DNA from 3 places in the Shigella dysenteriae genome. Region 2 is predicted to be linked to each of the others. Evidence: predicted binding sites of a transcription regulator. Region 2 holds the regulator's gene; each other region holds the start of a gene.
The links. Region 2 encodes CRP, which controls carbon source genes, mostly activating them, when cyclic AMP is high. Its sites were predicted from a motif close to ATGTGANNNNNNTCACAT; they were not measured.
Positions count from the first base shown of each region.

Region 1: a site for CRP is predicted at 5,241-5,258, ahead of hpt (hypoxanthine phosphoribosyltransferase). Genes of this name have one in related genera too.
Region 3: a site for CRP is predicted at 2,602-2,619, ahead of udp (uridine phosphorylase). Genes of this name have one in related genera too.

Region 1 covers NZ_CP055055.1:742,201-752,574, forward strand. The annotation lists gene speE (polyamine aminopropyltransferase) at 1-419, opposite strand, end outside; gene HUZ68_RS03505 (YacC family pilotin-like protein) at 525-872, opposite strand; gene cueO (multicopper oxidase CueO) at 1,038-2,588, shown strand; gene gcd (quinoprotein glucose dehydrogenase) at 2,790-5,180, opposite strand; gene hpt (hypoxanthine phosphoribosyltransferase) at 5,386-5,922, shown strand; gene can (carbonate dehydratase) at 5,963-6,625, opposite strand; gene HUZ68_RS03530 (ABC transporter ATP-binding protein) at 6,734-7,660, shown strand; gene HUZ68_RS03535 (ABC transporter permease) at 7,657-8,427, shown strand; gene HUZ68_RS03540 (PTS sugar transporter subunit IIA) at 8,532-8,972, shown strand; gene HUZ68_RS03545 (polysaccharide deacetylase family protein) at 9,036-10,265, shown strand; gene panD (aspartate 1-decarboxylase) at 10,269-10,374, opposite strand, start outside.
Region 2 covers NZ_CP055055.1:4,366,430-4,376,803, reverse strand. The annotation lists gene tsgA (MFS transporter TsgA) at 1-210, opposite strand, end outside; gene ppiA (peptidylprolyl isomerase A) at 481-1,053, shown strand; gene HUZ68_RS21000 (YhfG family protein) at 1,158-1,325, shown strand; gene HUZ68_RS20995 (putative adenosine monophosphate-protein transferase Fic) at 1,315-1,917, shown strand; gene pabA (aminodeoxychorismate synthase component 2) at 1,949-2,512, shown strand; gene argD (bifunctional acetylornithine/succinyldiaminopimelate transaminase) at 2,598-3,818, shown strand; gene HUZ68_RS20980 (YccS/YhfK family putative transporter) at 3,885-5,975, opposite strand; gene crp (cAMP-activated global transcriptional regulator CRP) at 6,026-6,658, opposite strand; gene HUZ68_RS20970 (OsmC family protein) at 6,960-7,364, shown strand; gene HUZ68_RS20965 (phosphoribulokinase) at 7,419-8,288, opposite strand; gene HUZ68_RS20960 (YheU family protein) at 8,342-8,560, opposite strand; gene HUZ68_RS20955 (hydrolase) at 8,554-9,576, opposite strand; gene HUZ68_RS20950 (ABC transporter ATP-binding protein) at 9,576-10,374, opposite strand, start outside.
Region 3 covers NZ_CP055055.1:4,972,852-4,983,225, forward strand. The annotation lists gene metE (5-methyltetrahydropteroyltriglutamate--homocysteine S-methyltransferase) at 1-1,627, shown strand, start outside; gene HUZ68_RS23730 (dienelactone hydrolase family protein) at 1,667-2,482, opposite strand; gene udp (uridine phosphorylase) at 2,744-3,505, shown strand; gene rmuC (DNA recombination protein RmuC) at 3,646-5,073, shown strand; gene ubiE (bifunctional demethylmenaquinone methyltransferase/2-methoxy-6-polyprenyl-1,4-benzoquinol methylase UbiE) at 5,168-5,923, shown strand; gene ubiJ (ubiquinone biosynthesis protein UbiJ) at 5,937-6,542, shown strand; gene ubiB (ubiquinone biosynthesis regulatory protein kinase UbiB) at 6,539-8,179, shown strand; gene tatA (Sec-independent protein translocase subunit TatA) at 8,258-8,527, shown strand; gene tatB (Sec-independent protein translocase protein TatB) at 8,531-9,046, shown strand; gene tatC (Sec-independent protein translocase subunit TatC) at 9,049-9,825, shown strand; gene tatD (3'-5' ssDNA/RNA exonuclease TatD) at 9,867-10,374, shown strand, end outside.

The DNA.
Region 1 (10,374 bases), 1.5 Mb from region 2:
TCGTCGATCACCAGCTTAAAGCGCGGATCGTCGTAGCTACCGGCGTTATGGTTGGGTAGATACTGACGGCAGAACGATACGACACCCGCATCGATTTCCACCATCGTGATTGACTCAACGTTTTTATGTCGGGTTACTTCACGCAGCATGGCACCGTCGCCGCCGCCGATAATCAGCACATGTTTCGCGTGACCGTGGGCCAGTAGCGGAACATGGGTCATCATCTCATGATAGATAAACTCGTCGCGCTCGGTGGTTTGTACTACGCCATCCAGCGCCATTACGCGACCAAATGCAGCGTTCTCAAAAATGATCAGATCCTGGTGATCGGTCTTTTCATGATACAGAACGTTATCTACCGCAAAGTACTGCCCAAACTGGTCGTGTAGCGTTTCATGCCACTGTTTTTTTTCGGCCATGGGTTGATACCTCCTTTGTTAACACCCGTAAAAAAAGGGCGCAACATAATAGCTAACATTGACCGCGGATGCACGGTCAATATTTCTACAAAAAGGTATCAGGGATTATTTGACGTAGGCAAGCAGGCTTAAGGAATCGCGGGCCAGGGCTTTGCATTTTTTAGCGACGGGAATGCCAATGCCGCTGAGATCGCGGTAGCTGTCTTCACCGAGGGCTTTCATGTCGAAGGTGTCGTAGTTACTGAGATCCCACTGGTTTTGCTGGGCGAAAAAGACCAGTGCGCGACGAATTTGCCCGTTAGGTAAGTTCTGGTAACCACAATCGTTCTTCAGAAAGACAAAAACTGCCGTTAAATCGGCCATATCTTCGGCTTCAGACTCGCTGAGCGCGTAACTGTTTGCGCAAACGGCCATCAGGCTGCCGAATAACACTGTTCTGAAAAACGTCTTCATTGCTTCTACCAGGGGCTTAAAGAAGATAAACGTTAGCACACTGCGAGCGAGGCGACGACCATTATTGTCGATTAAATTGTGTCTGCGGCTTGACCTTCCCGTAAGGGGAAGGACTATGCTCAACGTTTGATTTTGTTTCGCCTGCTTAAAAATAAGGAAATAACTATGCAACGTCGTGATTTCTTGAAATATTCCGTCGCACTGGGTGTGGCTTCAGCCTTGCCACTGTGGAGCCGTGCAGTCTTTGCGGCGGAACGCCCAACGTTACCGATCCCTGATTTGCTCACGACCGATGCCCGTAATCGCATTCAGTTAACTATTGGCGCAGGTCAGTCTACCTTTGGCGAGAAAACTGCAACTACCTGGGGCTATAACGGCAATCTGCTGGGGCCGGCGGTGAAATTACAGCGCGGCAAAGCGGTAACGGTTGATATCTATAACCAACTGACGGAAGAGACGACGTTGCACTGGCACGGGCTGGAAGTACCGGGTGAAGTCGACGGCGGCCCACAGGGAATTATTCCGCCAGGTGGCAAGCGCTCGGTGACGTTGAACGTTGATCAACCTGCCGCTACCTGCTGGTTCCATCCACATCAACATGGCAAGACCGGGCGACAGGTGGCGATGGGGCTGGCTGGTCTGGTGGTGATTGAAGATGACGAGATCCTGAAATTAATGCTGCCAAAACAGTGGGGTATCGATGATGTTCCGGTGATCGTTCAGGATAAGAAATTTAGCGCCGACGGGCAGATTGATTATCAACTGGATGTGATGACCGCCGCCGTGGGCTGGTTTGGCGATACGTTGCTGACCAACGGTGCAATCTACCCGCAACACGCTGCCCCGCGTGGTTGGCTGCGCCTGCGTTTGCTCAATGGCTGTAATGCCCGCTCGCTCAATTTCGCCACCAGCGACAATCGCCCGCTTTATGTGATTGCCAGCGACGGTGGTCTGCTACCTGAACCGGTGAAGGTGAACGAGCTGCCGGTGCTGATGGGCGAGCGTTTTGAAGTGCTGGTGGAGGTTAACGACAACAAACCCTTTGACCTGGTGACGCTGCCGGTCAGCCAGATGGGGATGGCGATTGCACCGTTTGACAAGCCGCATCCGGTAATGCGGATTCAGCCGATTGCTATTAGTGCCTCCGGTGCTTTGCCAGACACATTAAGTAGCCTGCCTGCGTTACCTTCGCTGGAAGGGCTGACGGTACGCAAGCTGCAACTTTCTATGGACCCGATGCTCGATATGATGGGGATGCAGATGCTAATGGAGAAATATGGCGATCAGGCGATGGCCGGAATGGATCACAGCCAGATGATGGGCCATATGGGGCACGGCAATATGAATCATATGAACCACGGCGGGAAGTTCGATTTCCACCATGCCAATAAAATCAACGGTCAGGCGTTTGATATGAATAAGCCGATGTTTGCGGCGGCGAAAGGGCAGTACGAACGTTGGGTTATCTCTGGCGTGGGCGACATGATGCTGCATCCGTTCCATATTCACGGCACGCAGTTCCGTATCTTGTCAGAAAATGGCAAACCGCCAGCGGCTCATCGCGCGGGCTGGAAAGATACCGTTAAGGTAGAAGGCAATGTCAGTGAAGTGCTGGTGAAGTTTAATCACGACGCACCGAAAGAACATGCTTATATGGCGCACTGCCATCTGCTGGAGCATGAAGATACGGGGATGATGTTAGGGTTTACGGTATAAAAAGACCGTATTCGGGAATATGCCCGGATCTCTCCGGGCATTAAACTGATGACAAACGCAAATCTGCCTGATGCGCTACGCTTATCAGGCCTACGCCACCTGTGCAATCCATTGATTTTGCACAATTTTGTAGGCTGGATAAGGCGTTCACGCCGCATCCGGCATGAACAACGCGCACGTTGTCAGCAATCTGAGCAAGTCTTACTTCACATCATCCGGCAGGGCATAAGCCACAATATAGTCGCCCATCTTCGTACCAAATGAACCGTGACCGCCTGCGGAGATCACCACATACTGCTTACCATTCACTTCATAGGTCATTGGCGTCGCCTGACCACCCGCTGGTAAACGACCCTGCCACAGTTTTTCACCGTTGCTCATGTTGTAAGCGCGCAGGTAGTTATCTGCCGTAGCGGCGATAAACAGCACGTTACCCGCCGTGGAGATTGGCCCGCCCAGCATCGGCATACCCATATTGAACGGCACCGGTACAGGCATCGGGAACGGCATACTGTCCTGCGGCGTACCAATACGTTTCTTCCACACCACTTCATTAGTTTTCAGATCCAGCGCCGAGATATAACCCCATGCTGGCTGTTTACATGGCAGACCAAATGGTGAGAGGAACGGGTTGAGCGTGACACCATACGGTACACCGTACTGTGGCTGAATGCCGGATTCCGTACCCGTGCCTTTGGCATCTTTCGGCTGCTCCATCGGGTTACCCGGACCGCGTGGGATCAGTTTCGAAACAAACGGCAGTGCCATTGGGTTGGCAATTGCCACTTCACGATTTGGATCAACGGAAATCCCGCCCCATTCAAACATTCCCAGGTTACCCGGGAAGACCAGCGTGCCCTGTTCAGATGGCGGCGTGAAAATGCCTTCATAGCGCATCTGGTGGAACATCACGCGGCACACCAGTTGGTCAAACATGGTGGCTCCCCACATATCCGCACCGCTCAAATCTTTCGTCGGACGGAAGCTCAGTTCCGAGAATGGTTGAGTAGGGGTAACGTAATCGCCTTTGGCAGCACCTTGGGGAACCGGTTTTTCCGGTGCCGGAACCACCAGTTCGCCATTACGACGATCGAGCACAAAAATGTTGCCGGTTTTCGCCGGAGCGTAAATAACTGGCACTTTCTGACCATTAACGGTGATGTCCGCCAGCGTCGGCTGTGCCGGAAGATCCATATCCCACAGGTCGTGGTGAACGGTCTGGTAGCTCCACGCCAATTTCCCGGTTGTGGCATTCAGCGCCAGAATCGAGCTGGCATAACGTTCCTGTTCCGGTGTGCGGTTACCGCCCCAGATATCCGGCGTTGTCACGCCCATCGGCAGATACACCAGATCCAGCTTCGCGTCATAGGCCGCTGGTGCCCACGAGTTTGGCGAGTTAAAGGTAAAGGTGTGTTCGTCAGACGGGATTGCGTTCGGATCTTTCGCGCCCGGATCAAAAGCCCACAGCAGCTCCCCGGTGTTGACATCAAAACCACGGATCACGCCAGACGTTTCGCGGGTTGAGAAGTTATCGGTAACTGAACCTGCCATCACGATGGTTTTATCGGTGATAATCGGTGGCGAAGTCGGTTCATACAGACCCGGTTTGGTGTCTGGCATATTGCTTTGCAGATTGAGCACGCCTTTATTGGCGAAGGTTTCGCACAGTTTGCCGTTTTCAGCGTTAATCGCAATCAGTCGACCATCATTGACCGGAAGAATGATACGACGCGGGCAATCCGCCATCACTTCCGGCGAAGCCGTTTCTGCTTTGGCTTCATGATAAGAGACGCCACGGCAGGTTACGTGCTGGAAAGACTCGTTAGTTTTCAGCTCAGGATCGTAATGCCATTTCTCTTTGCCGCTGGCGGCATCGAGCGCAAACAGGCGCTGGTGAGCGGTACACAGGTAAAGGGTGTCGCCCACTTTAATCGGCGTCACTTCATTGGTGATTTCGCCCGGATCGTTCGGCTGCTTCACATCGCCAGTACGGAACACCCAGGCTTCTTTCAGATTATGGACGTTATCGGCGTTAATTTGTTTCAGAGGTGAAAAGCGTTGACCTTCCTGATTGCGACCATAGGCAGGCCAGTCCTGATCGGCAACGGGTGAGATAGCTTCCGCAGGTGTGGCATCGGCGCTTAAGGTGCCGTTGATTTCCTGCGGATCGTTAAATCCGGCCCAGGTCAGGATACTACCGCTAATCAGCAGTGCCACCACCAGTGCGGCAACTGCGCCGCTGGCAGGAATGACCAGGCGACGCCAGACAAACGGCAGGATCAGCCAGATGCCGAAGAAGACCAGAATATCGCTGCGCGGAGTCAGCGCCCAGAAGTCGAAACCAACTTCCCAGACGCCCCAAATCATGGTGCCGAGTAGCAGGGCGGCGTATAGCCAAAGCGCGGCACGTTTACTGCGCCACAGCATCCAGGCGACGCCGAGCATCACAAGGCCAGCGATAGGGTAGTACCAGGAGCCGCCAATCGCGACCAGCCAGCCTCCGCCAATGAGTAGATACAGCCCGCAAAGCGCTGCAAAAAGGGCTGTTAGCGTGACGAGTAATCGTCGCGAGCCTGTATTGTTAATTGCCATAAAGAGACACCATTTCAATTCATTAATATTTTGGTAGCAATTAATTATAGGTTTTAACATGTGTGACCGTCATCACAATTCGAGCTTTATTAACAGATTCCGCGAATGAATAGTTTTACTGGTATACTGCGTGTCTTGCGCTTTGTTGCGGTGCCAAAACCTGCCCGTGCGAAGTGATTTGTTTTTAAATCATATGGTTAGAGATATGAAACATACTGTAGAAGTAATGATCCCCGAAGCGGAGATTAAAGCGCGTATCGCCGAACTGGGTCGTCAGATTACTGAGCGTTACAAAGACAGCGGCAGCGATATGGTGCTGGTGGGTCTGCTGCGTGGCTCATTTATGTTTATGGCGGACCTGTGCCGTGAAGTTCAGGTATCTCATGAAGTCGACTTTATGACCGCCTCCAGCTACGGTAGCGGCATGTCCACCACCCGTGATGTGAAAATCCTCAAAGATCTGGATGAAGATATCCGTGGCAAGGACGTGCTGATTGTTGAAGATATCATCGACTCGGGGAATACACTGTCGAAAGTGCGTGAGATCTTAAGCCTGCGCGAACCGAAGTCGTTGGCGATTTGTACGCTGCTGGATAAACCGTCCCGTCGTGAAGTGAACGTCCCGGTTGAATTTATCGGTTTCTCGATCCCGGATGAGTTTGTGGTGGGTTACGGCATTGATTACGCACAGCGTTATCGTCATCTGCCGTATATCGGCAAAGTGATTCTGCTGGACGAGTAAGTGTGAAGTTGCCGGATGTGTTGCATCCGGCATGGCATTTTTATTTGTGGTTGGCGTGTTTCAGCTTGAGGTTGGAAATCCCATGACGGTAACGTTGCTCAAGGGTTTCGCGGTTGGTCGCTGTGACATCCAGATCACGCAGCAAGCCGTCGTGAATACCGTAGGCCCAGCCGTGAATGGTAACTTTCTGCCCGCGTTTCCACGCTGATTGCATAATGGTGGAGTGGCCCAGGTTATACACCTGTTCCATGACGTTCAGTTCACACAAGGTATCCAGACGGCGCTCTTGCGGCATTTCGCCGAGCAATGAGCTATGTTTGAACCAGATATCACGGATATGCAGCAGCCAGTTGTTGATAAGCCCCAGTTCCGGGTTTTCAACTGCGGCTTGTACGCCGCCGCAACCGTAGTGGCCACAGATAATAATGTGTTCAACTTCGAGTACATCCACTGCATACTGAACCACGGAAAGGCAGTTCAGGTCGGTGTGAATGACCAGGTTAGCAACATTACGGTGAACAAAGAGTTCGCCCGGCTCAAGACCGGTTAAACGTTCTGCAGGAACGCGACTGTCGGAACATCCAATCCATAGAAAGCGCGGTTTTTGCGCTTGTGCCAGTTTCTCAAAAAACCCGGGATCCTCTTCCACCAGCATTTTTGACCATAGTGCATTGTTGCTGATGAGTGTATCTATGTCTTTCATGGAGGTTAACGACCTGTAACCAAATAATTACGTTTGGCTAATATAGGGCAACTCCGGGACGATTTAAACCACAGATAAAGTGTAAGAACGTAAGGTAAGTAAAAATTTATGACCATTGCACTGGAACTTCAACAGCTTAAAAAAACCTATCCAGGCGGCGTTCAGGCGCTTCGTGGAATAGATTTGCAGGTCGAAGCGGGTGATTTTTATGCGCTTCTCGGGCCGAACGGGGCCGGGAAATCGACCACTATCGGTATTATCAGCTCTCTGGTAAATAAAACCTCCGGGCGGGTCAGCGTATTTGGTTACGATCTCGAGAAAGATGTCGTGAACGCTAAACGTCAGTTGGGACTGGTGCCGCAGGAATTTAACTTCAACCCGTTTGAAACCGTGCAGCAAATTGTGGTGAATCAGGCAGGGTACTACGGTGTGGAGCGCAAAGAGGCGTACATCCGCAGCGAAAAATATCTTAAGCAGCTCGATTTATGGGGAAAACGCAACGAACGTGCGCGCATGTTATCTGGCGGGATGAAGCGCCGTTTAATGATTGCCCGTGCGTTAATGCATGAACCTAAACTACTGATTCTCGACGAGCCGACTGCAGGCGTGGATATTGAACTTCGCCGCTCAATGTGGGGCTTTTTGAAGGATTTAAACAACAAAGGCACCACCATCATTCTCACCACACACTACCTGGAAGAAGCAGAAATGCTGTGCCGCAATATCGGCATTATTCAACACGGTGAGCTGGTGGAAAATACCTCGATGAAGGCGCTGCTGGCGAAGCTGAAATCGGAAACCTTTATTCTCGATCTCGCACCGAAAAGTCCGTTACCGAAGCTCGATGGCTATCAGTATCGACTGGTCGATACCGCGACGCTGGAAGTTGAAGTGCTGCGTGAGCAGGGGATCAACAGCGTATTTACGCAGTTAAGTGAGCAGGGCATTCAGGTATTAAGTATGCGTAACAAAGCTAACCGTCTGGAAGAGCTGTTTGTTTCACTGGTTAATGAAAAACAAGGAGATCGCGCATGATGCATCTTTACTGGGTGGCGCTAAAAAGCATCTGGGCGAAAGAGATCCATCGCTTTATGCGTATCTGGGTGCAGACGCTGGTGCCGCCAGTCATCACCATGACCCTTTACTTTATTATTTTCGGTAACCTGATTGGTTCGCGTATTGGCGATATGCATGGCTTCAGCTACATGCAGTTCATCGTACCGGGGCTGATCATGATGTCGGTGATCACCAACGCCTACGCCAACGTCGCGTCATCATTTTTTGGTGCCAAATTCCAGCGTAATATTGAAGAGCTGCTGGTAGCGCCGGTTCCGACTCACGTCATTATTGCCGGATATGTCGGCGGTGGCGTGGCGCGTGGTCTGTTTGTTGGCATTCTGGTGACGGCAATTTCACTGTTTTTTGTGCCGTTTCAGGTGCATTCGTGGGTATTCGTTGCCTTAACCCTGGTGCTCACGGCGGTGTTGTTCTCCCTTGCGGGTTTGCTGAACGGTGTGTTTGCCAAAACGTTCGATGACATCAGCCTGGTGCCAACCTTTGTGTTAACGCCACTCACGTATTTGGGTGGGGTCTTTTACTCACTGACTTTGTTGCCGCCGTTCTGGCAAGGGCTGTCGCACCTGAACCCAATCGTTTATATGATCAGTGGTTTCCGCTACGGCTTCCTCGGTATCAATGATGTTCCGCTGGTCACTACCTTTGGCGTACTGGTGGTCTTTATTGTGGCGTTTTATTTGATCTGTTGGTCGCTGATCCAACGTGGACGTGGTTTGCGTAGCTAAGGCTATTTCCTCTCCTCTGGATTTGGGGGAGAGGAGTTTTGACGGCTATCACCCTTTATCAACAATGGTCAGGGTAGACTGATTTTCGGCTAAGGAGGAAGGCGATGTTAGGTTGGGTAATTACCTGTCACGATGACCGGGCGCAAGAGATACTGGATGCGCTGGAGAAAAAACATGGGGCGCTTCTTCAGTGCCGGGCCGTGAATTTCTGGCGTGGGTTAAGCTCTAATATGCTCAGCCGCATGATGTGCGATGCTCTGCATGAAGCGGACTCTGGTGAGGGTGTCATCTTCTTAACCGATATAGCCGGAGCGCCACCGTATCGCGTGGCTTCATTATTAAGCCACAAACACTCCCGTTGCGAAGTGATTTCTGGTGTCACGTTACCGTTAATTGAACAGATGATGGCTTGCCGTGAAACCATGACCAGTTCAGAGTTTCGCGAGCGTATTGTCGAACTGGGTGCGCCGGAGGTGAGTAGTCTTTGGCACCAACAACAAAAAAATCCGCCTTTCGTCCTCAAACATAATTTGTATGAGTATTAACCCGCGATTCTGATGGCGCTTTTGCTACAATAAAAGCGTTGTTTCACCCTCGGTTATTTTTTCATGTACAAACAAGCTGTTATTCTCCTGCTGATGCTGTTTACCGCAAGTGTCAGTGCCGCGTTACCTGCCCGTTATATGCAAACCATCGAAAATGCTGCGGTCTGGGCTCAAATTGGCGACAAGATGGTGACCGTGGGGAATATTCGGGCCGGACAAATCATTGCCGTGGAGCCCACTGCCGCAAGTTATTACGCATTTAATTTTGGCTTTGGTAAAGGGTTTATCGATAAAGGCCATCTCGAGCCGGTTCAGGGGCGACAAAAAGTTGAAGACGGTTTGGGTGACCTCAACAAGCCGCTGAGTAATCAGAACTTAGTTACCTGGAAAGATACGCCGGTCTATAACGCGCCGAGTGTGGGCAGTGCGCCATTTGGGGGATTGGCGGACAATTTGCGCTACCCGATTTTGCATAAACTGAAAGACAGGTTAAATCAAACCTGGTATCAGGTCCGTATTGGCGATCGACTGGCCTATATCAGCGCGCTGGATGCCCAACCCGATAATGGCCTTCCGGTGCTAACTTATCACCATATTCTGCGCGACGAAGAAAACACCCGTTTTCGCCATACTTCGACGACCACCTCGGTACGCGCTTTCAATAACCAGATGGCCTGGCTGCGCGACAGGGGATACGCGACACTGAGCATGGCGCAGCTGGAAGGTTACGTGAAGAATAAGATCAATCTCCCTGCGCGAGCGGTGGTGATTACCTTTGATGATGGCCTCAAGTCGGTGAGCCGCTATGCGTATCCTGTGTTGAAACAATATGGCATGAAGGCGACGGCGTTTATTGTTACCTCGCGCATCAAACGTCACCCGCAGAAGTGGGAACCAAAATCGCTGCAATTTATGAGCGTTTCTGAGCTTAACGAAATTCGCGATGTATTTGATTTCCAGTCACATACCCATTTTTTGCATCGGGTAGATGGTTATCGCCGCCCCATATTACTGAGTCGTAGTGAGCACAATATTCTGTTTGATTTTGCACGTTCACGCCGCGCTCTGGCGCAATTTAATCCGCATGTCTGGTATCTTTCGTATCCGTTTGGCGGATTTAATGACAAAGCCGTGAAGGCAGCAAACGATGCCGGATTTCACCTGGCGGTGACAACCATGAAAGGCAAAGTAAAACCGGGGGATAATCCGTTGTTACTAAAACGACTTTATATCTTAAGAACGGATTCGCTGGAGACGATGTCGCGGCTGGTGAGTAACCAGCCGCAGGGATAACAATCAAGCAACCTGTACCGGAATCGCTTTCGCGGTACGTTTCATTTCATTGTCGCCTTCAAAATAGGCGACGTTGGGTCGCCAGGTGCGAGCTTCTTCATCTGGCATG
Region 2 (10,374 bases):
GACGATTTCCATCAGCCAGGCATTGAGGAAGATAGAGATTAAAATGCCGGCGTTGAGGAAGGTGAAGGTGTTACTCATACTGGAAACAGGCAGATTGAAATAATCGGCGATATTTCCCATCACCATCCCGGTGACAATAACCAACGCACCAGTCAGTGCGTAGGAGAGAAAGCTAATCCATGTGAGCTTGATGCGATTGCTGTTAGTCATGATTGGCCTGCGTTCAAAAATAAAATGGCATAGCGGGATATGCCGCGAGCGGGCGATTTTAGGTGATTTTGTGATCTGTTTAAATGTTTTATTGCAATCGGTTGCTAAATTGCATTTTAAGAGGTGATTTTTATCACGGAATAAAAAGTGATCGTCAGGTTACATATATTTCAGATACGTAAAATTAGGTAAAGGGATGGCCTTGTTCTTGAAGGCTATTTAGAATCTCTTCACTTGCTTTTTTTCTGCTCTGTTTGTTAAGGAAATCTCATGTTCAAATCGACCCTGGCGGCGATGGCTGCTGTTTTCGCTCTTTCTGCTCTTTCTCCCGCAGCAATGGCAGCGAAAGGGGACCCGCACGTATTGTTGACAACCTCAGCTGGTAACATCGAACTGGAGCTGGATAAACAAAAAGCGCCAGTGTCTGTGCAGAACTTTGTCGATTATGTGAACAGCGGTTTTTATAACAACACTACCTTTCACCGCGTCATTCCTGGCTTTATGATTCAGGGCGGTGGTTTCACCGAGCAGATGCAGCAGAAAAAACCAAACCCGCCAATCAAAAATGAAGCCGATAACGGCCTACGCAACACGCGTGGCACCATCGCGATGGCGCGTACCGCTGACAAAGACAGCGCCACCAGCCAGTTCTTTATCAACGTTGCCGATAACGCCTTCCTTGACCATGGTCAGCGTGATTTCGGTTACGCGGTATTTGGTAAAGTGGTGAAAGGCATGGACGTTGCCGATAAGATTTCCCAGGTGCCGACTCATGACGTTGGTCCGTACCAGAATGTGCCGTCAAAACCGGTAGTTATCCTTTCCGCTAAAGTCCTGCCGTAATGATTTCTCGCGCGGGCAATCTTGCCCGCGCTTCTGCTCTCCCGGCGTAACCCGGATTTGCCGCTTATACTTGTGGCAAATGGACACGTTCAGGGAGGCATCAAGTGAAGAAACTCACCGATAAGCAAAAGTCCCGTCTCTGGGAGCTTCAGCGTAATCGTAATTTTCAGGCCAGTCGCCGTCTTGAAGGCGTCGAGATGCCTTTAGTCACTCTTACTGCCGCAGAGGCTTTAGCGCGCCTTGAAGAGCTGAGGAGGCACTATGAGCGATAAATTCGGCGAAGGGCGCGATCCGTATCTTTATCCAGGCCTTGATATCATGCGTAACCGGCTGAACATCCGCCAGCAGCAGCGGCTGGAACAGGCCGCTTACGAAATGACGGCGCTGCGTGCTGCGACCATTGAGCTTGGTCCGCTGGTGCGCGGTTTACCGCATTTGCGCACTATCCATCGCCAGCTGTATCAGGATATTTTCGACTGGGCAGGGCAACTGCGTGAAGTTGATATTTATCAGGGCGATACGCCGTTCTGCCACTTTGCTTATATCGAAAAAGAGGGCAATGCCCTGATGCAGGATCTGGAGGAAGAAGGTTATCTGGTTGGCCTGGAGAAAGCGAAGTTCGTCGAGCGGCTGGCGCATTACTATTGTGAAATCAACGTGCTGCATCCCTTCCGGGTGGGAAGTGGTCTGGCACAGCGGATCTTCTTCGAGCAACTGGCGATTCATGCCGGATATCAACTGAGCTGGCAGGGTATCGAAAAAGAGGCCTGGAATCAGGCAAATCAGAGTGGGGCAATGGGGGATCTCACCGCACTGCAGATGATATTTAGCAAAGTGGTAAGCGAAGCCGGGGAATCTGAGTAAAATAGCGCGGTTCTTTCGTACCGGAGCCGCCATGATCCTGCTTGTTGATAACTACGATTCTTTTACCTGGAACCTCTACCAGTACTTTTGTGAACTGGGGGCGGATGTGCTGGTTAAGCGCAACGATGCGTTGACGCTGGCGGATATCGACGCCCTGAAACCGCAAAAAATTGTCATCTCACCCGGCCCCTGTACGCCAGATGAAGCCGGGATCTCCCTTGACGTTATTCGTCACTATGCCGGGCGCTTGCCGATTCTTGGCGTCTGCCTCGGTCATCAGGCAATGGCGCAGGCATTTGGCGGCAAAGTTGTGCGCGCCGCAAAGGTCATGCACGGCAAAACCTCGCCGATTACACATAACGGTGAGGGCGTATTTCGGGGGCTGGCAAATCCACTTACCGTGACACGCTATCATTCGCTGGTGGTGGAACCTGGCTCATTACCAGCATGCTTTGACGTGACGGCCTGGAGCGAAACCCGCGAGATTATGGGGATTCGCCATCGCCAGTGGGATCTGGAAGGTGTGCAGTTCCATCCAGAAAGTATTCTTAGCGAACAAGGACATCAACTGCTGGCTAATTTCCTGCATCGCTGATTTCTGATTGCCATTCAATGATTTTTTATGCATATTTTGTGATTATAATTTCACATTTATTTATGCGTAACAGGGTGATCATGAGATGGCAATTGAACAAACAGCAATTACACGCGCGACTTTCGATGAAGTGATCCTGCCGATTTATGCTCCGGCAGAGTTCATTCCGGTAAAAGGTCAGGGCAGCCGAATCTGGGATCAGCAAGGCAAGGAGTATGTCGATTTCGCGGGTGGCATTGCAGTTACGGCGTTGGGCCATTGCCATCCTGCGCTGGTGAACGCGTTAAAAACCCAGGGCGAAACTCTGTGGCATATCAGTAACGTTTTCACCAATGAACCGGCGCTGCGTCTTGGGCGCAAACTGATTGAGGCGACGTTTGCCGAACGCGTGGTGTTTATGAACTCCGGCACGGAAGCTAACGAAACCGCCTTTAAACTGGCACGCCATTACGCCTGTGTGCGTCATAGTCCGTTCAAAACCAAAATTATTGCCTTCCATAACGCTTTTCATGGTCGCTCGCTGTTTACCGTCTCGGTGGGCGGGCAGCCAAAATATTCCGACGGCTTTGGGCCAAAACCGGCAGACATCATCCACGTTCCTTTTAACGATCTCCACGCAGTGAAAGCGGTGATGGATGATCACACCTGTGCGGTGGTGGTTGAGCCGATCCAGGGCGAGGGCGGTGTGACGGCAGCGACGCCAGAGTTTTTGCAGGGCTTGCGCGAGCTGTGCGATCAACATCAGGCATTATTGGTGTTTGATGAAGTACAGTGCGGGATGGGGCGGACCGGCGATTTGTTTGCTTACATGCACTACGGCGTGACGCCGGATATTCTGACCTCTGCGAAAGCGTTAGGCGGCGGCTTCCCGATTAGCGCCATGCTGACCACGGCAGAAATTGCTTCTGCATTTCATCCTGGTTCTCACGGTTCCACCTACGGCGGTAATCCTCTGTCCTGTGCAGTAGCGGGCGCGGCGTTTGATATCATCAATACCCCTGAAGTGCTGGAAGGCATTCAGGCGAAACGCCAGCGTTTTGTTGACCATCTGCAGAAGATCGATCAGCAGTACGATGTGTTTAGCGATATTCGCGGTATGGGGCTGTTGATTGGCGCGGAGCTTAAGCCACAGTTCAAAGGTCGGGCGCGTGATTTCCTGTATGCGGGCGCAGGGGCTGGCGTAATGGTGCTGAATGCCGGACCGGATGTGATGCGTTTTGCACCGTCGCTGGTGGTGGAAGATGCGGATATCGATGAAGGGATGCAACGTTTCGCCCACGCGGTGGCGAAGGTGGTTGGGGCGTAAATACGAAGCATCAGGCAAAAGATGTCGGATGCGGCGTGAATGCCTTATCCGATGGTTTAGCCTGCATTACGCCTTCGAATCCCGCAACTTGCGACTCAGCCAAATCCCGTGATGCGGTCGCTGACGCCATGCCATCGACGAAATGGTGTGCATGGTGTTCAGATGACCAATAACCCGCTGTAAATGCTGCTCCAGCGTACCTGCCGCGCCTTCGTGCGGCTGCATCTCCGGCGCATCCATGATATTGGCATCGCCAGAACTACCCGGTTCGTCATACTCCAGTCGCTGCTGACAACGCTGAATGGCGATTTCACAAGACTGTAAATACTCTTGTGCCAGTTCAGGTGGCAATGCCCGGTGTTCCCGCGCCAGCGTGGTCATGGCATTAATATGCTCAACAATAAACTGGCTGTGCGTTACCCACAGTTTCATATCTGCCAGATAATGGCTGTTGAACGCTGGTTCCTGCATCGCCTGATTCAATGAGTTATACAGAGTGTTATGTGCCTGATTTACCCGCATTCGCTGCCAGGCCAGTGGCGTAGGTTGCGGATCCTCGCTCAGAATCAAGCGAATCGCTTCCTGATAGGCTTCTAAAGCGTCATGGGCGTTTTTACGCAATAACCCGCTCTGCCACTGCGGCCACAGCCAGACGGTACCACCGAAAGCAATTAAACAACCAATAATGGTATCGATAAGACGCGGAAGGATGTACTGCTCACCGTTCAGCCACAACAGTTGCAGGGTATACACTGCGGTAATAGTAAAACCGACCGTCGCCCAGCCGTAGTTTTTGCGCAATATCAGGTAGCTGGCAAGGGTGGTAATCAGCATCAAGGTCAGGGTGTAACCTTCGGGAATTTTAAAGTGCAGCGCCACGCCCGCAATGATTAACCCGACCACGGTTCCCACGGAGCGATTCACAATCCTCAGACGGGTTGCACCATAGCCATTTTGCGTCACCAGCAATACCGTCATCAGGATCCAGTACGACTTCGGCAGATGCAGCGCGGTGCCCATCAGGCTGGCAACGCTTAACATCACACTGAGTCGTCCGGCATTGCGTAGCGCCGGAGACTTTAGTGACAGATAACTTTTCAGCGCCGGAAGTAACGGCATTCGCCGCTGTTTATCGGCCAGTAAGTCACGGGCATAGAGCGGTTTTTGGGTGCGCAGCACGCGGGCGATGCGGCTGAAATGCCAGTAGCAGAATTGCCCAACCGGATTATCCGGATGCTGGCGGGCGATTTTTTCCAGTGCGCCAATTTGCTTTTCCATCGTAAAACGCGTTGGCAGGCGATGGTAAAGAATGTCATCAGCCAGCACGCGCAGGCGAGCGGCGACGGTTTGCGCATTCCAGCGGATAACTTCTTCCGCATGGCTACGCTCGACCAGCTTTTGCACCTCTTCCGGCTGATGCAAACTGACCGAAATATGTTCCTGTAAATCCAGCGCCTCCTGGAAAATACGCAGCATCCGCTTGTAATCAGTATTATTTTGCGCGGAAAGCATATGCATTTGCTGATAGCACTGGGTAATTAGATCGACCGCTTTTTGCTGGCGCACCAGCAGCGGCGGCAGCGCTTTTTCAGGGTCGGTGTGCTGGGTAAGCAGGCTGTATTTGGCTTCACAATAATCTGCCAGTTCACGGTACAGCAGACTTAGTGACTCGCGCAGCGGTTGTTCGCGCCAGATCCAGAACCAAAACCAGTTAAACAATCCGTACCAGAGAGTGCCCAACGCATAGATGAGCAACGGTTCCCAGACCGGCATGTATCCCGCCAGACTGAGGGTAAAAATGGCTGCCAGCAGCGATGCGGGAAGCAATTTTGCGTGCAATGGCCCCAACTCAGCAGTGACGCCAAGTACCAGCGTTAATCCGGTCAGCAAAAAGGGCAGGGGAACATCTTTTGCCAGTAGCAGCTGTGTCAGTAAGCTACAGGTGGCAAACAGCGACGCACCAATGATTAAGCGTTTGAAAAAACGTTTATGAGGCGTATCAAGGCCCGCAATATTGCAACAGGCAGGAACGAGAGAGAAGAGCAGACCGAATCGTAATTCGCCAAGCATTAACCCAACGGCCACGGGCAAACATAGCACCAGCGTTTGTCGAAGTGCATAGTTGATATCGGGGTGATAAATCAGTCTGCGCCACATCGGGGGAAACAAAATGGCGCGCTACCAGGTAACGCGCCACTCCGACGGGATTAACGAGTGCCGTATACGACGATGGTTTTACCGTGTGCGGAGATCAGGTTCTGATCTTCAAGCATCTTCAGAATGCGTCCCACGGTTTCACGAGAACAGCCGACAATCTGACCGATTTCCTGACGGGTAATTTTGATTTGCATACCGTCCGGGTGAGTCATAGCGTCTGGTTGTTTTGCCAGATTCAGCAGAGTCTGTGCAATGCGGCCCGTCACGTCGAGGAACGCCAGGTTGCCTACTTTCTCTGAAGTGACTTGCAGACGACGCGCCATCTGTGCAGACAGACGCATCAGAATGTCCGGGTTTACCTGAATCAATTGGCGAAATTTTTTGTACGAAATTTCAGCCACTTCACAGGCGGTTTTCGCACGTACCCATGCGCTACGTTCCTGGCCCTCTTCAAACAGGCCCAGTTCGCCAATAAAATCACCCTGATTCAGATAGGAGAGGATCATTTCTTTACCCTCTTCGTCTTTGATCAGCACTGCCACAGAGCCTTTAACGATGTAGTACAGCGTTTCCGCTTTTTCACCCTGGTGAATAAGCGTGCTCTTGGATGGGTACTTATGAATGTGGCAATGAGACAAGAACCATTCGAGAGTCGGGTCTGTTTGCGGTTTGCCAAGCACCATGCGCGGTTATCCTCTGTTATAAGCTTTCTCCAGAGCCAGATAACGCCGCTGTCTCTGGATTGCCGAAATATGCTTCCCGCTACCTGGGAAGGGGCTATCAACTGTACTGCACGGTAATGTGACGTCCTTTGCATACATGCAGTACATCAATGTATTACTGTAGCATCCTGACTGTTTTAGCATAGCTTTCGCTTTGTGTCTCCTGGTGTCTCGCTTCAGCATGACCCAGGTCGCCTTCCGTTGCGCGATTTGGTTAGTACGCGTACTCTGTCAGGAAAATTGACGCAGTGGAGTAGCAAAAATGCAAGCGCGAGTGAAGTGGGTCGAAGGGTTAACTTTTCTGGGCGAATCCGCCTCTGGTCATCAGATTTTAATGGACGGCAACTCAGGCGATAAAGCACCAAGTCCGATGGAAATGGTGTTGATGGCGGCGGGTGGTTGCAGTGCCATCGATGTGGTTTCGATCCTGCAAAAAGGGCGTCAGGATGTGGTCGATTGTGAAGTAAAATTGACCTCTGAACGCCGCGAAGAGGCACCACGCCTGTTTACGCACATTAATCTACATTTTATCGTCACCGGTCGCGACCTGAAAGACGCAGCGGTTGCGCGTGCGGTTGATCTCTCTGCCGAGAAATATTGTTCAGTGGCGTTGATGCTGGAAAAAGCGGTGAATATTACTCACTCGTATGAAGTGGTTGCCGCGTGATTTAACTATCCCGTTGTGAAGCCGGATAGTATTTTATCCGGCGTAATAGCAGAGTTACTCGATTTTCTTTCCTTCCATCAATCGTTGCACCAGCGGCAGCATAATTAATTCCATTGCCAGACCCATTTTGCCGCCGGGCACCACTAACGTATTGATGTGGGAAATGAATGAGCCTTGCAACATCGCCAGCAGCCAGGGGAAATCGATCCCTTCCAGATTACGAAAATGGATCACCACAAAGCTTTCATCCAGCGACGGGATACCTTTTGCCGCGAACGGGTTTGAAGTGTCGACGGTGGGAACGCGCTGGAAGTTAAGATGGGTGCGGGAAAACTGCGGTGTGATGTAGTTGATATAGTCTTCCATTGAACGCACTACTGAGTCCATCACTGCTTCTCGTGAGTGCCCGCGCTCGCTGGTGTCGCGGATCAGTTTTTGAATCCACTCAAGGTTAACGATAGGCACCACGCCGACCAGTAAGTCCACATGCTGCGCAACGTTATGCTGTGGCGTGACTACGCCGCCGTGTAAACCTTCATAAAACAGTACATCAGTGGGTTCTGGTAAAGGTTGCCAGGGGGTGAATGTTCCCGGTACCTGATTCCAGGGTACGGCTTCATCGTAGGTATGCAGATATTTGCGAGATTTCCCTTTGCCGCTCTGACCGTATTCAATGAAGGTTTGTTCCAGCAGGCCGAAGTCGTTCGCTTCGGGGCCGAAGTAGCTGATATGCCGCCCGGCGTCGCGCGCTTTGCGGATCGCCATGTCCATTTCCGGGCGGGTGTAACGGTGAAAACTGTCGCCTTCCACCTCGGCTGCATGCAGATTTAACTGGGCGAATATTTTACGAAACGCGAGGCTGGTGGTGGTGGTCCCCGCGCCGCTGGATCCTGTTACCGCAATGACCGGATGTTTGGCAGACATAGTAACTCCATGACTTAGCTATCATTATTATCTCGTCCGCCGACGGTTGCAGGTTATTCGCGAAACTGACTGCGCGGCATGATATTGACCGTTTCGTGCAGCTCTGACCATACCAGCACCGCTTCTCCGCACTGTAGCTGGCGTTTGACGTCGGCGACTTTCTGTTCAAGTGTACGCTCATGTTCACCATAATCGGTGCCTTCACGTAACACAAAGCTTTCAATTAAATTTTCCAGCGTTTCGGGGGAGAGGTCTTGCCACGGAATCAACATGATTTCGCCTCCAGATACGTTGTTAACCAGTCAGGAATGCGTGACTCCAGCCACATTTGCGGATGAAGTAATGTACCGCCAATAAAGCCAACATGACCGCCATGTTCAGTCAGTTGATACTCCACCTGCGGGGGGAGACTTTCCGGTTTCGGGATCACCTGATGATCCATAAACGGATCGTCTTTAGCGTGAATAATCAGCGTCGGTTTGGCGATCCGGTTCAGCATCGGCATGGCGCTACACTGACGATAATAGTCGATAGCGTCAGCGTAGCCGTGAATCCTGGCGGTGATGAGATCGTCAAATTCACGGATGCGACGTACCGATTTTAATTGCGCGAGATTTATCGGCAGCGTTCCGGGGTAGGCAGCCAGCTTGCGTGCGGCATTGGCTTTTAACAGGTTCAGCAAGTAACGCTGATAAACGCGGGAAAAGCCCTTTTCCATATGATAGCTACAGGCTTCCAGCATAAACGGCGCAGAGACAATCACCGCCGCATCAACCGGGAGATCATTGCCTTCCTTTGCCAGCAAACAGGCCAGCATATTACCGCCGAGCGAATAGCCGACGGCAGCCGTTGGCGCATGACCAAATTCGCGTTGCAGCCAGCGTAAAAACCAACTGGCGTCTTCGGTTTCGCCCGAATGGTAAATGCGGTGCATACGGTTTGGTTCACCGCTGCATCCGCGAAAATGCATCACCACGCCCAGCCAGCCGCGCTTTTGCGCCGCCTCAACCAGACCGTGGGCGTAAGGGCTATTGAGACTGCCTTCCAGCCCGTGAAATACCACTAAACGCGGTTTATGCCGTGCCTGTGCAGGGGCTTCACTCCACGCGAGATCGACAAAATCGCCGTCGGGCAACTCCAGCCGCTGCCAGTACGGGGTGAATTTCACCTTGCGACGAAACAGACGCGGCAGCATGGTTTGCAGATGACAATTGCTAAAGCCGCGCATAGGGGTGAATTCAGCACTGCTGCTGAATTCATTGGCATCGGTCGTCGTTATCTGCGCCATCAGTTGCTTTGGCCTTCCAGCAACATCTGCTCAAGCTGCTCCTGGGCTTCCAGCCATGCCATTTCGCACTCTTCCAGGCCGGATTTGGCGCTGGCTTGCTGTTGCAGGCAGGCGGTCAACTCCGCTTTACGGCTCTGGTCATACAGTTCGCTGTCGCCGAGTTTCTCTTCTGCCTGCGCCAGTTGCGCGTTCAGCTTCTCCATCTCTTTTTCCAGACGGGCAATCTCTTTACGCAGTGGCTGGGTTTGCGCACGCAACTCCGCTTCCCGACGCTTCTGATCTTTACGTGCCTGGGCGCTGTTCGCGTTCTCTTTTGGCGCGTCGTCGGTCTGGTTTTCCTGCTTTTGTACGTCGCTCAACCACTGTTGATAATCTTCCAGATCGCCGTCGAACGGCTCGACTTTACGATCGTGAACCAGGTAGAGGTCGTCAGTGGTGGAACGCAGCAAATGACGGTCGTGCGAAACGACAACCAGCGCGCCTTCAAACTCGATTAATGCTTCGGTGAGTGCCTGACGCATGTCGAGGTCAAGGTGGTTAGTCGGTTCGTCGAGCAGCAGCAGATTCGGCCGCTGCCAGACAATTAATGCCAGCACCAGGCGGGCTTTTTCCCCACCGGAGAAGCGGCGCGTTTCTTCGGTTACTTTATCGCCCTGGAAACCAAAGCCGCCGAGGTAGTCACGCAGTTTTTGCTCCAGTTCCTGCGGCGCTAAACGTGCCAGATGTTGAATAGGCGATTCGTCGGCGCGCAGGTATTCAAGTTGATGCTGGGCGAAGTAGCCGAGCTTGATCCCTTTT
Region 3 (10,374 bases), 610 kb from region 2:
GCTGGTACTGGAACTACCTCAGGCGTGGCTGGACGCATACAAACCCGCTTACGAGGCACTTCAGGGCCAGGTGAATCTGCTGCTGACCACCTATTTTGAAGGCGTAACGCCAAACCTCGACACGATTACGGCGCTGCCTGTTCAGGGTCTGCATGTGGACCTTGTACATGGTAAAGATGACGTTGCTGAACTGCACAAGCGCCTGCCTTCAGACTGGCTACTGTCTGCTGGTCTGATCAATGGTCGTAACGTCTGGCGCGCCGATCTTACCGAGAAATATGCGCAAATTAAGGACATTGTCGGCAAACGCGATTTGTGGGTAGCTTCTTCCTGCTCATTGCTGCACAGCCCCATCGACCTGAGCGTGGAAACGCGTCTTGATGCAGAAGTGAAAAGCTGGTTTGCCTTCGCCCTGCAAAAATGCCATGAACTCACACTGCTGCGCGATGCGCTAAACAGCGGTGATACGACCGCTCTGGCAGAGTGGAGCGCTCCGATTCAGGCGCGCCGTCACTCAACCCGCGTACATAATCCGGCGGTAGAAAAGCGTCTGGCGGCGATCACTGCTCAGGACAGCCAGCGTGCGAACGTTTATGAAGTGCGTGCTGAAGCCCAGCGTGCGCGTTTTAAACTGCCAGCGTGGCCGACCACCACTATTGGTTCCTTCCCGCAAACCACGGAAATTCGTACCCTGCGTCTGGATTTCAAAAAGGGCAATCTCGACGCCAACAACTACCGTACGGGTATTGCGGAACATATCAGGCAGGCCATTGTTGAGCAGGAACGTTTAGGTCTGGATGTGCTGGTACATGGCGAGGCCGAGCGTAATGACATGGTGGAATACTTTGGCGAGCACCTGGATGGCTTTGTCTTTACGCAAAACGGTTGGGTACAGAGCTACGGTTCCCGCTGCGTGAAGCCGCCGATTGTCATTGGTGACGTTAGCCGCCCGGCACCGATTACCGTGGAGTGGGCGAAGTATGCGCAATCGCTGACCGACAAACCGGTGAAAGGGATGCTGACCGGCCCGGTGACGATTCTCTGCTGGTCGTTCCCGCGTGAAGATGTCAGCCGTGAAACCATCGCCAAACAAATTGCGCTGGCGCTGCGTGATGAAGTGGCGGACCTGGAAGCCGCAGGAATTGGCATCATCCAGATTGATGAACCGGCGCTGCGCGAAGGTTTACCGCTGCGTCGTAGCGACTGGGATGCATATCTCCAGTGGGGCGTGGAGGCCTTCCGTATCAACGCCGCCGTGGCGAAAGATGACACACAAATCCACACTCACATGTGTTATTGCGAGTTCAACGACATCATGGATTCGATTGCGGCGCTGGACGCAGACGTCATCACCATCGAAACCTCGCGTTCTGACATGGAGTTGCTGGAGTCGTTCGAAGAGTTTGATTATCCGAATGAAATCGGTCCAGGCGTCTATGACATTCACTCGCCAAACGTACCGAGCGTGGAATGGATTGAAGCCTTGCTGAAGAAAGCGGCAAAACGCATTCCGGCAGAGCGCCTGTGGGTCAACCCGGACTGTGGCCTGAAAACGCGCGGCTGGCCAGAAACCCGCGCAGCACTGGCGAATATGGTGCAGGCGGCGCAGAACTTGCGTCGGGGGTAAAATCCAAACCGGGTGGTAATACCACCCGGTCTTTTCTCATTACAGCGACGTCTTCCCTCCATACTGCTTAAACCATTCCAGCATACGCTGCCAGCCATCTTTCGCAGATTCGGCATGATAGCTCGGGCGATAATCAGCGTTGAATGCATGCCCGGCATCCGGGTACACGATAATCTCTGCTTTCGCATTAGCAGCCCGCAGCGCCTGGCGCATGGTTTCAACGCTCTCCTGCGGAATGCTGTTATCCTGACCACCATATAAGCCGAGAACCGGCGCGTTAAGATCGGTTGCGATATCAACAGGTTGTTTCGGTGAATTCAGCGACTTATCGCCCGCCAGTTTGCCGTACCACGCCACTGCGGCTTTTAGCTGTGGATTATGCGCGGCATACAGCCAGGTGATACGTCCACCCCAGCAGAATCCGGTGATCATTAAACGATGAACATCGCCGCCGTTGCGGGAAGCCCAACTGGCGACATGATCGAGATCGGCCAGCACCTGCGAGTCAGGCACTTTTGCTACCAGACCGCTAAGCAACGTGGGGATATCGGCAAAATCATTCGGATCGCCTTCGCGGAAGTAAAGTTCAGGTGCGATAGCCAGATACCCCTCCAGCGCCAGACGGCGACAAATGTCGCGGATATGTTCATGCACGCCAAAAATTTCCTGCACTACAATGACCACTGGCAGTGGGCCATCGCTTTGCTTTGGTCTGGCATGGTAAGCAGGCATGTTATCCCCTTGTGAAGGGATAGAGGTGAAGCCCGCCACAATCGCGTCGTCCGGGGTCTGAACGATGGTCGAAGCGAGAGGCGATGCAGCAGGTGCAAATCCAGATTGTTGTGTTGTTGCCATGGTATTCTCCGTACCCTTATAAAAATGTTGCGCAATGTTAACTATAGTCAGCATGCAACAAATCACATTGCCTGAATCGGCTCATCTTTTATGCAGTCCTGCAGAATGAAGAGTGATTTATGTGATTTGAATCACTTTTGGTGGGTAAATTTATGCAACGCATTTGCGTCATGGTGATGAGTATCACGAAAAAATGTTAAACCCTTCGGTAAAGTGTCTTTTTGCTTCTTCTGACTAAACCGATTCACAGAGGAGTTGTATATGTCCAAGTCTGATGTTTTTCATCTCGGCCTCACTAAAAACGATTTACAAGGGGCTACGCTTGCCATCGTCCCTGGCGACCCGGATCGTGTGGAAAAGATCGCCGCGCTGATGGATAAGCCGGTTAAGCTGGCATCTCACCGCGAATTCACTACCTGGCGTGCAGAGCTGGATGGTAAACCTGTTATCGTCTGCTCTACCGGTATCGGCGGCCCGTCTACCTCTATTGCTGTTGAAGAGCTGGCACAGCTGGGCATTCGCACCTTCCTGCGTATCGGTACAACGGGCGCTATTCAGCCGCATATTAATGTGGGTGATGTCCTGGTTACCACGGCGTCTGTCCGTCTGGATGGCGCGAGCCTGCACTTCGCACCGCTGGAATTCCCGGCTGTCGCTGATTTCGAATGTACGACTGCGCTGGTTGAAGCTGCGAAATCCATTGGCGCGACAACTCACGTTGGCGTGACAGCTTCTTCTGATACCTTCTACCCAGGTCAGGAACGTTACGATACTTACTCTGGTCGCGTAGTTCGTCACTTTAAAGGTTCTATGGAAGAGTGGCAGGCGATGGGCGTAATGAACTATGAAATGGAATCTGCAACCCTGCTGACCATGTGTGCAAGTCAGGGCCTGCGTGCCGGTATGGTAGCGGGTGTTATCGTTAACCGCACCCAGCAAGAGATCCCGAATGCTGAGACGATGAAACAAACCGAAAGCCATGCGGTGAAAATCGTGGTGGAAGCGGCGCGTCGTCTGCTGTAATTCTCTTCTCCTGTCTGAAGGCCGACGCGTTCGGCCTTTTGTATTTTTGCGTAGCGCCTCGCAGGAAATGCCTTTCCAACTGGACGTTTGTACAGCACAATTCTATTTTGTGCGGGTAAGTTGTTGCGTCAGGAGGCGTTGTGGATTTCTCAATCATGGTTTACGCAGTTATTGCGTTGGTGGGTGTGGCAATTGGCTGGCTGTTTGCCAGTTATCAACATGCGCAGCAAAAAGCCGAGCAATTAGCTGAACGTGAAGAGATGGTCGCGGAGTTAAGCGCGGCAAAACAACAAATTACCCAAAGCGAGCACTGGCGCGCCGAGTGCGAGTTACTCAATAACGAAGTGCGCAGCCTGCAAAGTATTAACACCTCTCTGGAGGCCGATCTGCGTGAAGTAACCACGCGGATGGAAGCCGCACAGCAACATGCTGACGATAAAATTCGCCAGATGATTAACAGCGAGCAGCGCCTCAGTGAGCAGTTTGAAAACCTCGCCAACCGTATTTTTGAGCACAGCAATCGCCGGGTTGATGAGCAAAACCGTCAGAGCCTGAACAGCCTGTTGTCGCCGCTACGTGAACAACTGGACGGTTTCCGCCGTCAGGTTCAGGACAGCTTTGGTAAAGAAGCACAAGAACGCCATACCCTGACCCACGAAATTCGCAATCTCCAGCAGCTCAACGCGCAAATGGCCCAGGAAGCGATCAACCTGACGCGCGCGCTGAAAGGCGACAATAAAACCCAGGGCAACTGGGGCGAGGTAGTATTGACGCGGGTGCTGGAGGCTTCCGGTCTGCGTGAAGGGTATGAATATGAAACCCAGGTCAGCATCGAAAATGACGCCCGCTCGCGGATGCAGCCGGATGTCATCGTGCGGCTGCCGCAGGGAAAAGATGTGGTGATCGACGCCAAAATGACGCTGGTCGCCTATGAACGCTATTTTAACGCCGAAGACGACTACACCCGCGAAAGCGCGCTACAGGAACATATCGCGTCGGTGCGTAACCATATCCGTTTGCTGGGACGCAAAGATTATCAACAGCTGCCGGGGCTGCGAACTCTGGATTACGTGCTGATGTTTATTCCCGTTGAACCCGCTTTTTTACTGGCGCTTGACCGCCAGCCGGAGCTGATCACCGAAGCGTTGAAAAACAATATCATGCTGGTTAGCCCGACTACGCTGCTGGTGGCGCTGCGCACTATCGCCAACCTGTGGCGTTATGAGCATCAAAGCCGCAACGCCCAGCAAATCGCCGATCGTGCCAGCAAGCTGTACGACAAGATGCGTTTGTTCGTCGATGACATGTCAGCGATTGGTCAAAGTCTCGACAAAGCGCAGGATAACTACCGCCAGGCAATGAAAAAACTCTCTTCAGGTCGCGGAAATGTGCTGGCGCAGGCAGAAGCGTTTCGCGGTTTAGGAGTAGAAATTAAACGCGAGATTAATCCGGATTTGGCTGAACAGGCGGTGAGCCAGGATGAAGAGTATCGACTTCGGTCGGTTCCGGAGCAGCCGAATGATGAAGCTTATCAACGCGATGATGAATATAATCAGCAGTCGCGCTAGCCCATTGGGAGTAGTTAAGCCGGGTAGAAATCTAGGGCATCGACGCCCAATCTGTTACACTTCTGGAACAATTTTTTGATGAGCAGGCATTGAGATGGTGGATAAGTCACAAGAAACGACGCACTTTGGTTTTCAGACCGTCGCGAAGGAACAAAAAGCGGATATGGTCGCCCACGTTTTCCATTCCGTGGCATCAAAATACGATGTCATGAATGATTTGATGTCATTTGGTATTCATCGTTTGTGGAAGCGATTCACGATTGATTGCAGCGGCGTACGCCGTGGGCAGACCGTGCTGGATCTGGCTGGTGGCACCGGCGACCTGACAGCGAAATTCTCCCGCCTGGTCGGAGAAACTGGCAAAGTGGTCCTTGCTGATATCAATGAATCCATGCTCAAAATGGGCCGCGAGAAGCTGCGTAATATCGGTGTGATTGGCAACGTTGAGTATGTTCAGGCGAACGCTGAGGCGCTGCCGTTCCCGGATAACACCTTTGATTGCATCACCATTTCGTTTGGTCTGCGTAACGTCACCGACAAAGATAAAGCACTGCGTTCAATGTATCGCGTGCTGAAACCCGGCGGCCGCCTGCTGGTGCTTGAGTTCTCGAAGCCAATTATCGAGCCGCTGAGCAAAGCCTATGATGCATACTCCTTCCATGTGCTGCCGCGTATTGGCTCACTGGTCGCGAACGACGCCGACAGCTACCGTTATCTGGCAGAATCCATCCGTATGCATCCCGATCAGGATACCCTGAAAGCCATGATGCAGGATGCCGGATTCGAAAGTGTCGACTACTACAATCTGACGGCAGGGGTTGTGGCGCTGCATCGTGGTTATAAGTTCTGACAGGAGACCGGAAATGCCTTTTAAACCTTTAGTGACGGCAGGAATTGAAAGTCTGCTCAACACCTTCCTGTATCGCTCACCCGCGCTGAAAACGGCCCGCTCGCGTCTGTTGGGCAAAGTGCTGCGCGTGGAGGTAAAAGGCTTTTCGACGTCATTGATTCTGGTGTTCAGCGAACGCCAGGTTGATGTACTGGGCGAATGGGCAGGCGATGCTGACTGCACCGTTATCGCCTACGCCAGTGTGTTGCCGAAACTTCGCGATCGCCAGCAGCTTGCCGCCCTGATTCGCAGTGGTGAGCTGGAAGTGCAGGGCGATATTCAGGTGGTGCAAAACTTCGTTGCGCTGGCAGATCTGGCAGAGTTCGACCCTGCGGAACTGCTGGCCCCTTATACCGGTGATATCGCCGCTGAAGGAATCAGCAAAGCCATGCGCGGAGGCGCAAAGTTCCTGCATCACGGCATTAAGCGCCAGCAACGTTATGTGGCGGAAGCCATTACTGAAGAGTGGCGTATGGCACCCGGTCCGCTTGAAGTGGCCTGGTTTGCGGAAGAGACGGCTGCCGTCGAGCGTGCTGTTGATGCCCTGACCAAACGGCTGGAAAAACTGGAGGCTAAATGACGCCAGGTGAAGTACGGCGCCTATATTTCATCATTCGCACTTTTTTAAGCTACGGACTTGATGAACTGATCCCCAAAATGCGTATCACCCTGCCGCTACGGCTATGGCGATACTCATTATTCTGGATGCCAAATCGGCATAAAGACAAACCTTTAGGTGAGCGACTACGACTGGCCCTGCAAGAACTGGGGCCGGTATGGATCAAGTTCGGGCAAATGTTATCAACCCGCCGCGATCTTTTTCCGCCGCATATTGCCGATCAGCTGGCGTTATTGCAGGACAAAGTCGCTCCGTTTGATGGCAAGCTGGCGAAGCAGCAGATTGAAGCTGCAATGGGCGGCTTGCCGGTAGAAGCGTGGTTTGACGATTTTGAAATCAAGCCGCTGGCTTCTGCTTCTATCGCCCAGGTTCATACCGCGCGATTGAAATCGAATGGTAAAGAGGTGGTGATTAAAGTCATCCGCCCGGATATTTTGCCGGTCATTAAAGCAGACCTGAAACTTATCTACCGTCTGGCTCGCTGGGTGCCGCGTTTGCTGCCGGATGGTCGCCGTCTGCGCCCAACCGAAGTGGTGCGCGAGTACGAAAAGACATTGATTGATGAACTGAATTTGCTGCGGGAATCTGCCAACGCCATTCAGCTTCGGCGAAATTTTGAAGACAGCCCGATGCTCTACATCCCGGAGGTTTACCCTGACTATTGTAGTGAAGGGATGATGGTGATGGAGCGCATTTACGGCATTCCGGTGTCTGATGTTGCGGCGCTGGAGAAAAACGGCACTAACATGAAATTGCTGGCGGAACGCGGCGTGCAGGTGTTCTTCACTCAGGTCTTTCGCGACAGCTTTTTCCATGCCGATATGCACCCTGGCAACATCTTCGTAAGCTATGAACACCCGGAAAACCCGAAATATATCGGCATTGATTGCGGGATTGTTGGCTCGCTAAACAAAGAAGATAAACGCTATCTGGCAGAAAACTTTATCGCCTTCTTTAATCGCGACTATCGCAAAGTGGCAGAGCTACACGTCGATTCTGGCTGGGTGCCACCAGATACCAACGTTGAAGAGTTCGAATTTGCTATTCGTACGGTCTGTGAACCTATCTTTGAGAAACCGCTGGCCGAAATTTCGTTTGGACATGTACTGTTAAATCTGTTTAATACGGCGCGTCGCTTCAATATGGAAGTGCAGCCGCAACTGGTGTTACTCCAGAAAACCCTGCTCTACGTCGAAGGGGTAGGACGCCAGCTTTATCCGCAACTCGATTTATGGAAAACGGCGAAGCCTTTCCTGGAGTCGTGGATTAAAGATCAGGTCGGTATTCCTGCGCTGGTGAGAGCATTTAAAGAAAAAGCGCCGTTCTGGGTCGAAAAAATGCCAGAACTGCCTGAATTGGTTTACGACAGTTTGCGCCAGGGCAAGTATTTACAGCACAGTGTTGATAAGATTGCCCGCGAGCTTCAGTCAAATCATGTACGTCAGGGACAATCGCGTTATTTTCTCGGAATTGGCGCTACGTTAGTATTAAGTGGCACATTCTTGTTGGTCAGCCGACCTGAATGGGGGCTGATGCCCGGCTGGTTAATGGCAGGTGGTCTGATCGCCTGGTTTGTCGGTTGGCGCAAAACACGCTGATTTTTTCATCGCTCAAGGCGGGCCGTGTAACGTATAATGCGGCTTTGTTTAATCATCATCTACCACAGAGGAACATGTATGGGTGGTATCAGTATTTGGCAGTTATTGATTATTGCCGTCATCGTTGTACTGCTTTTTGGCACCAAAAAGCTCGGCTCCATCGGTTCCGATCTTGGTGCGTCGATCAAAGGCTTTAAAAAAGCAATGAGCGATGATGAACCAAAGCAGGATAAAACCAGTCAGGATGCTGATTTTACTGCGAAAACTATCGCCGATAAGCAGGCGGATACGAATCAGGAACAGGCTAAAACAGAAGACGCGAAGCGCCACGATAAAGAGCAGGTGTAATCCGTGTTTGATATCGGTTTTAGCGAACTGCTATTGGTGTTCATCATCGGCCTCGTCGTTCTGGGGCCGCAACGACTGCCTGTGGCGGTAAAAACGGTAGCGGGCTGGATTCGCGCGTTGCGTTCACTGGCGACAACGGTGCAGAACGAACTGACCCAGGAGTTAAAACTCCAGGAGTTTCAGGACAGTCTGAAAAAGGTTGAAAAGGCGAGCCTCACTAACCTGACGCCCGAACTGAAAGCGTCGATGGATGAACTACGCCAGGCCGCGGAGTCGATGAAGCGTTCCTACGTTGCAAACGATCCTGAAAAGGCGAGCGATGAAGCGCACACCATCCATAACCCGGTGGTGAAAGACAATGAAGCTGCGCATGAAGGCGTAACGCCTGCCGCTGCACAAACGCAGGCCAGTTCGCCGGAACAGAAGCCAGAAACCACGCCAGAGCCGGTGGTAAAACCTGCTGCGGACGCTGAACCGAAAACCGCTGCACCTTCCCCTTCGTCGAGTGATAAACCGTAAACATGTCTGTAGAAGATACTCAACCGCTTATCACGCATCTGATTGAGCTGCGTAAGCGTCTGCTGAACTGCATTATCGCGGTGATCGTGATATTCCTGTGTCTGGTCTATTTCGCCAATGACATCTATCACCTGGTATCCGCGCCATTGATCAAGCAGTTGCCGCAAGGTTCAACGATGATCGCCACCGACGTGGCCTCGCCGTTCTTTACGCCGATCAAGCTGACCTTTATGGTGTCGCTGATTCTGTCAGCGCCGGTGATTCTCTATCAGGTGTGGGCATTTATCGCCCCAGCGCTGTATAAGCATGAACGTCGCCTGGTGGTGCCGCTGCTGGTTTCCAGCTCTCTGCTGTTTTATATCGGCATGGCGTTCGCCTACTTTGTGGTCTTTCCGCTGGCATTTGGCTTCCTTGCCAATACCGCGCCGGAAGGGGTGCAGGTATCCACCGACATCGCCAGCTATTTAAGCTTCGTTATGGCGCTGTTTATGGCGTTTGGTGTCTCCTTTGAAGTGCCGGTGGCGATTGTGCTGCTGTGCTGGATGGGGATTACCTCGCCAGAAGACTTACGCAAAAAACGCCCGTATGTGCTGGTTGGTGCATTCGTTGTCGGGATGTTGCTGACGCCGCCGGATGTCTTCTCGCAAACGCTGTTGGCGATCCCGATGTACTGTCTGTTTGAAATCGGTGTCTTCTTCTCACGCTTTTACGTTGGTAAAGGGCGAAATCGGGAAGAGGAAAACGACGCTGAAGCAGAAAGCGAAAAAACTGAAGAATAAATTCAACCGCCCGTCAGGGCGGTTGTCATATGGAGTACAGGATGTTTGATATCGGCGTTAATTTGACCAGTTCGCAATTTGCGAAAGACCGTGATGATGTTGTAGCGCGCGCTTTTGACGCGGGAGTTAATGGGCTACTCATCACCGGCACTAACCTGCGTGAAAGCCAGCAGGCGCAAAAGCTGGCGCGTCAGTATTCGTCCTGTTGGTCAACGGCGGGCGTACATCCTCACGACAGCAGCCAGTGGCAAGCTGCGACTGAAGAAGCGATTATTGAGCTGGCCGCGCAGCCAGAAGTGGTGGCGATTGGTGAATGTGGTCTCGACTTTAACCGCAACTTTTCGACGCCGGAAGAGCAGGAACGCGCTTTTGTTGCCCAGCTACGCATTGCCGCAGATTTAAACATGCCGGTATTTATGCACTGTCGCGATGCCCACGAGCGGTTTATGACATTGCTGGAGCCGTGGCTGGATAAACTGCCTGGTGCGGTTCTTCATTGCTTTACCGGCACACGCGAAGAGATGCAGGCGTGCGTGGCGCATGGAATTT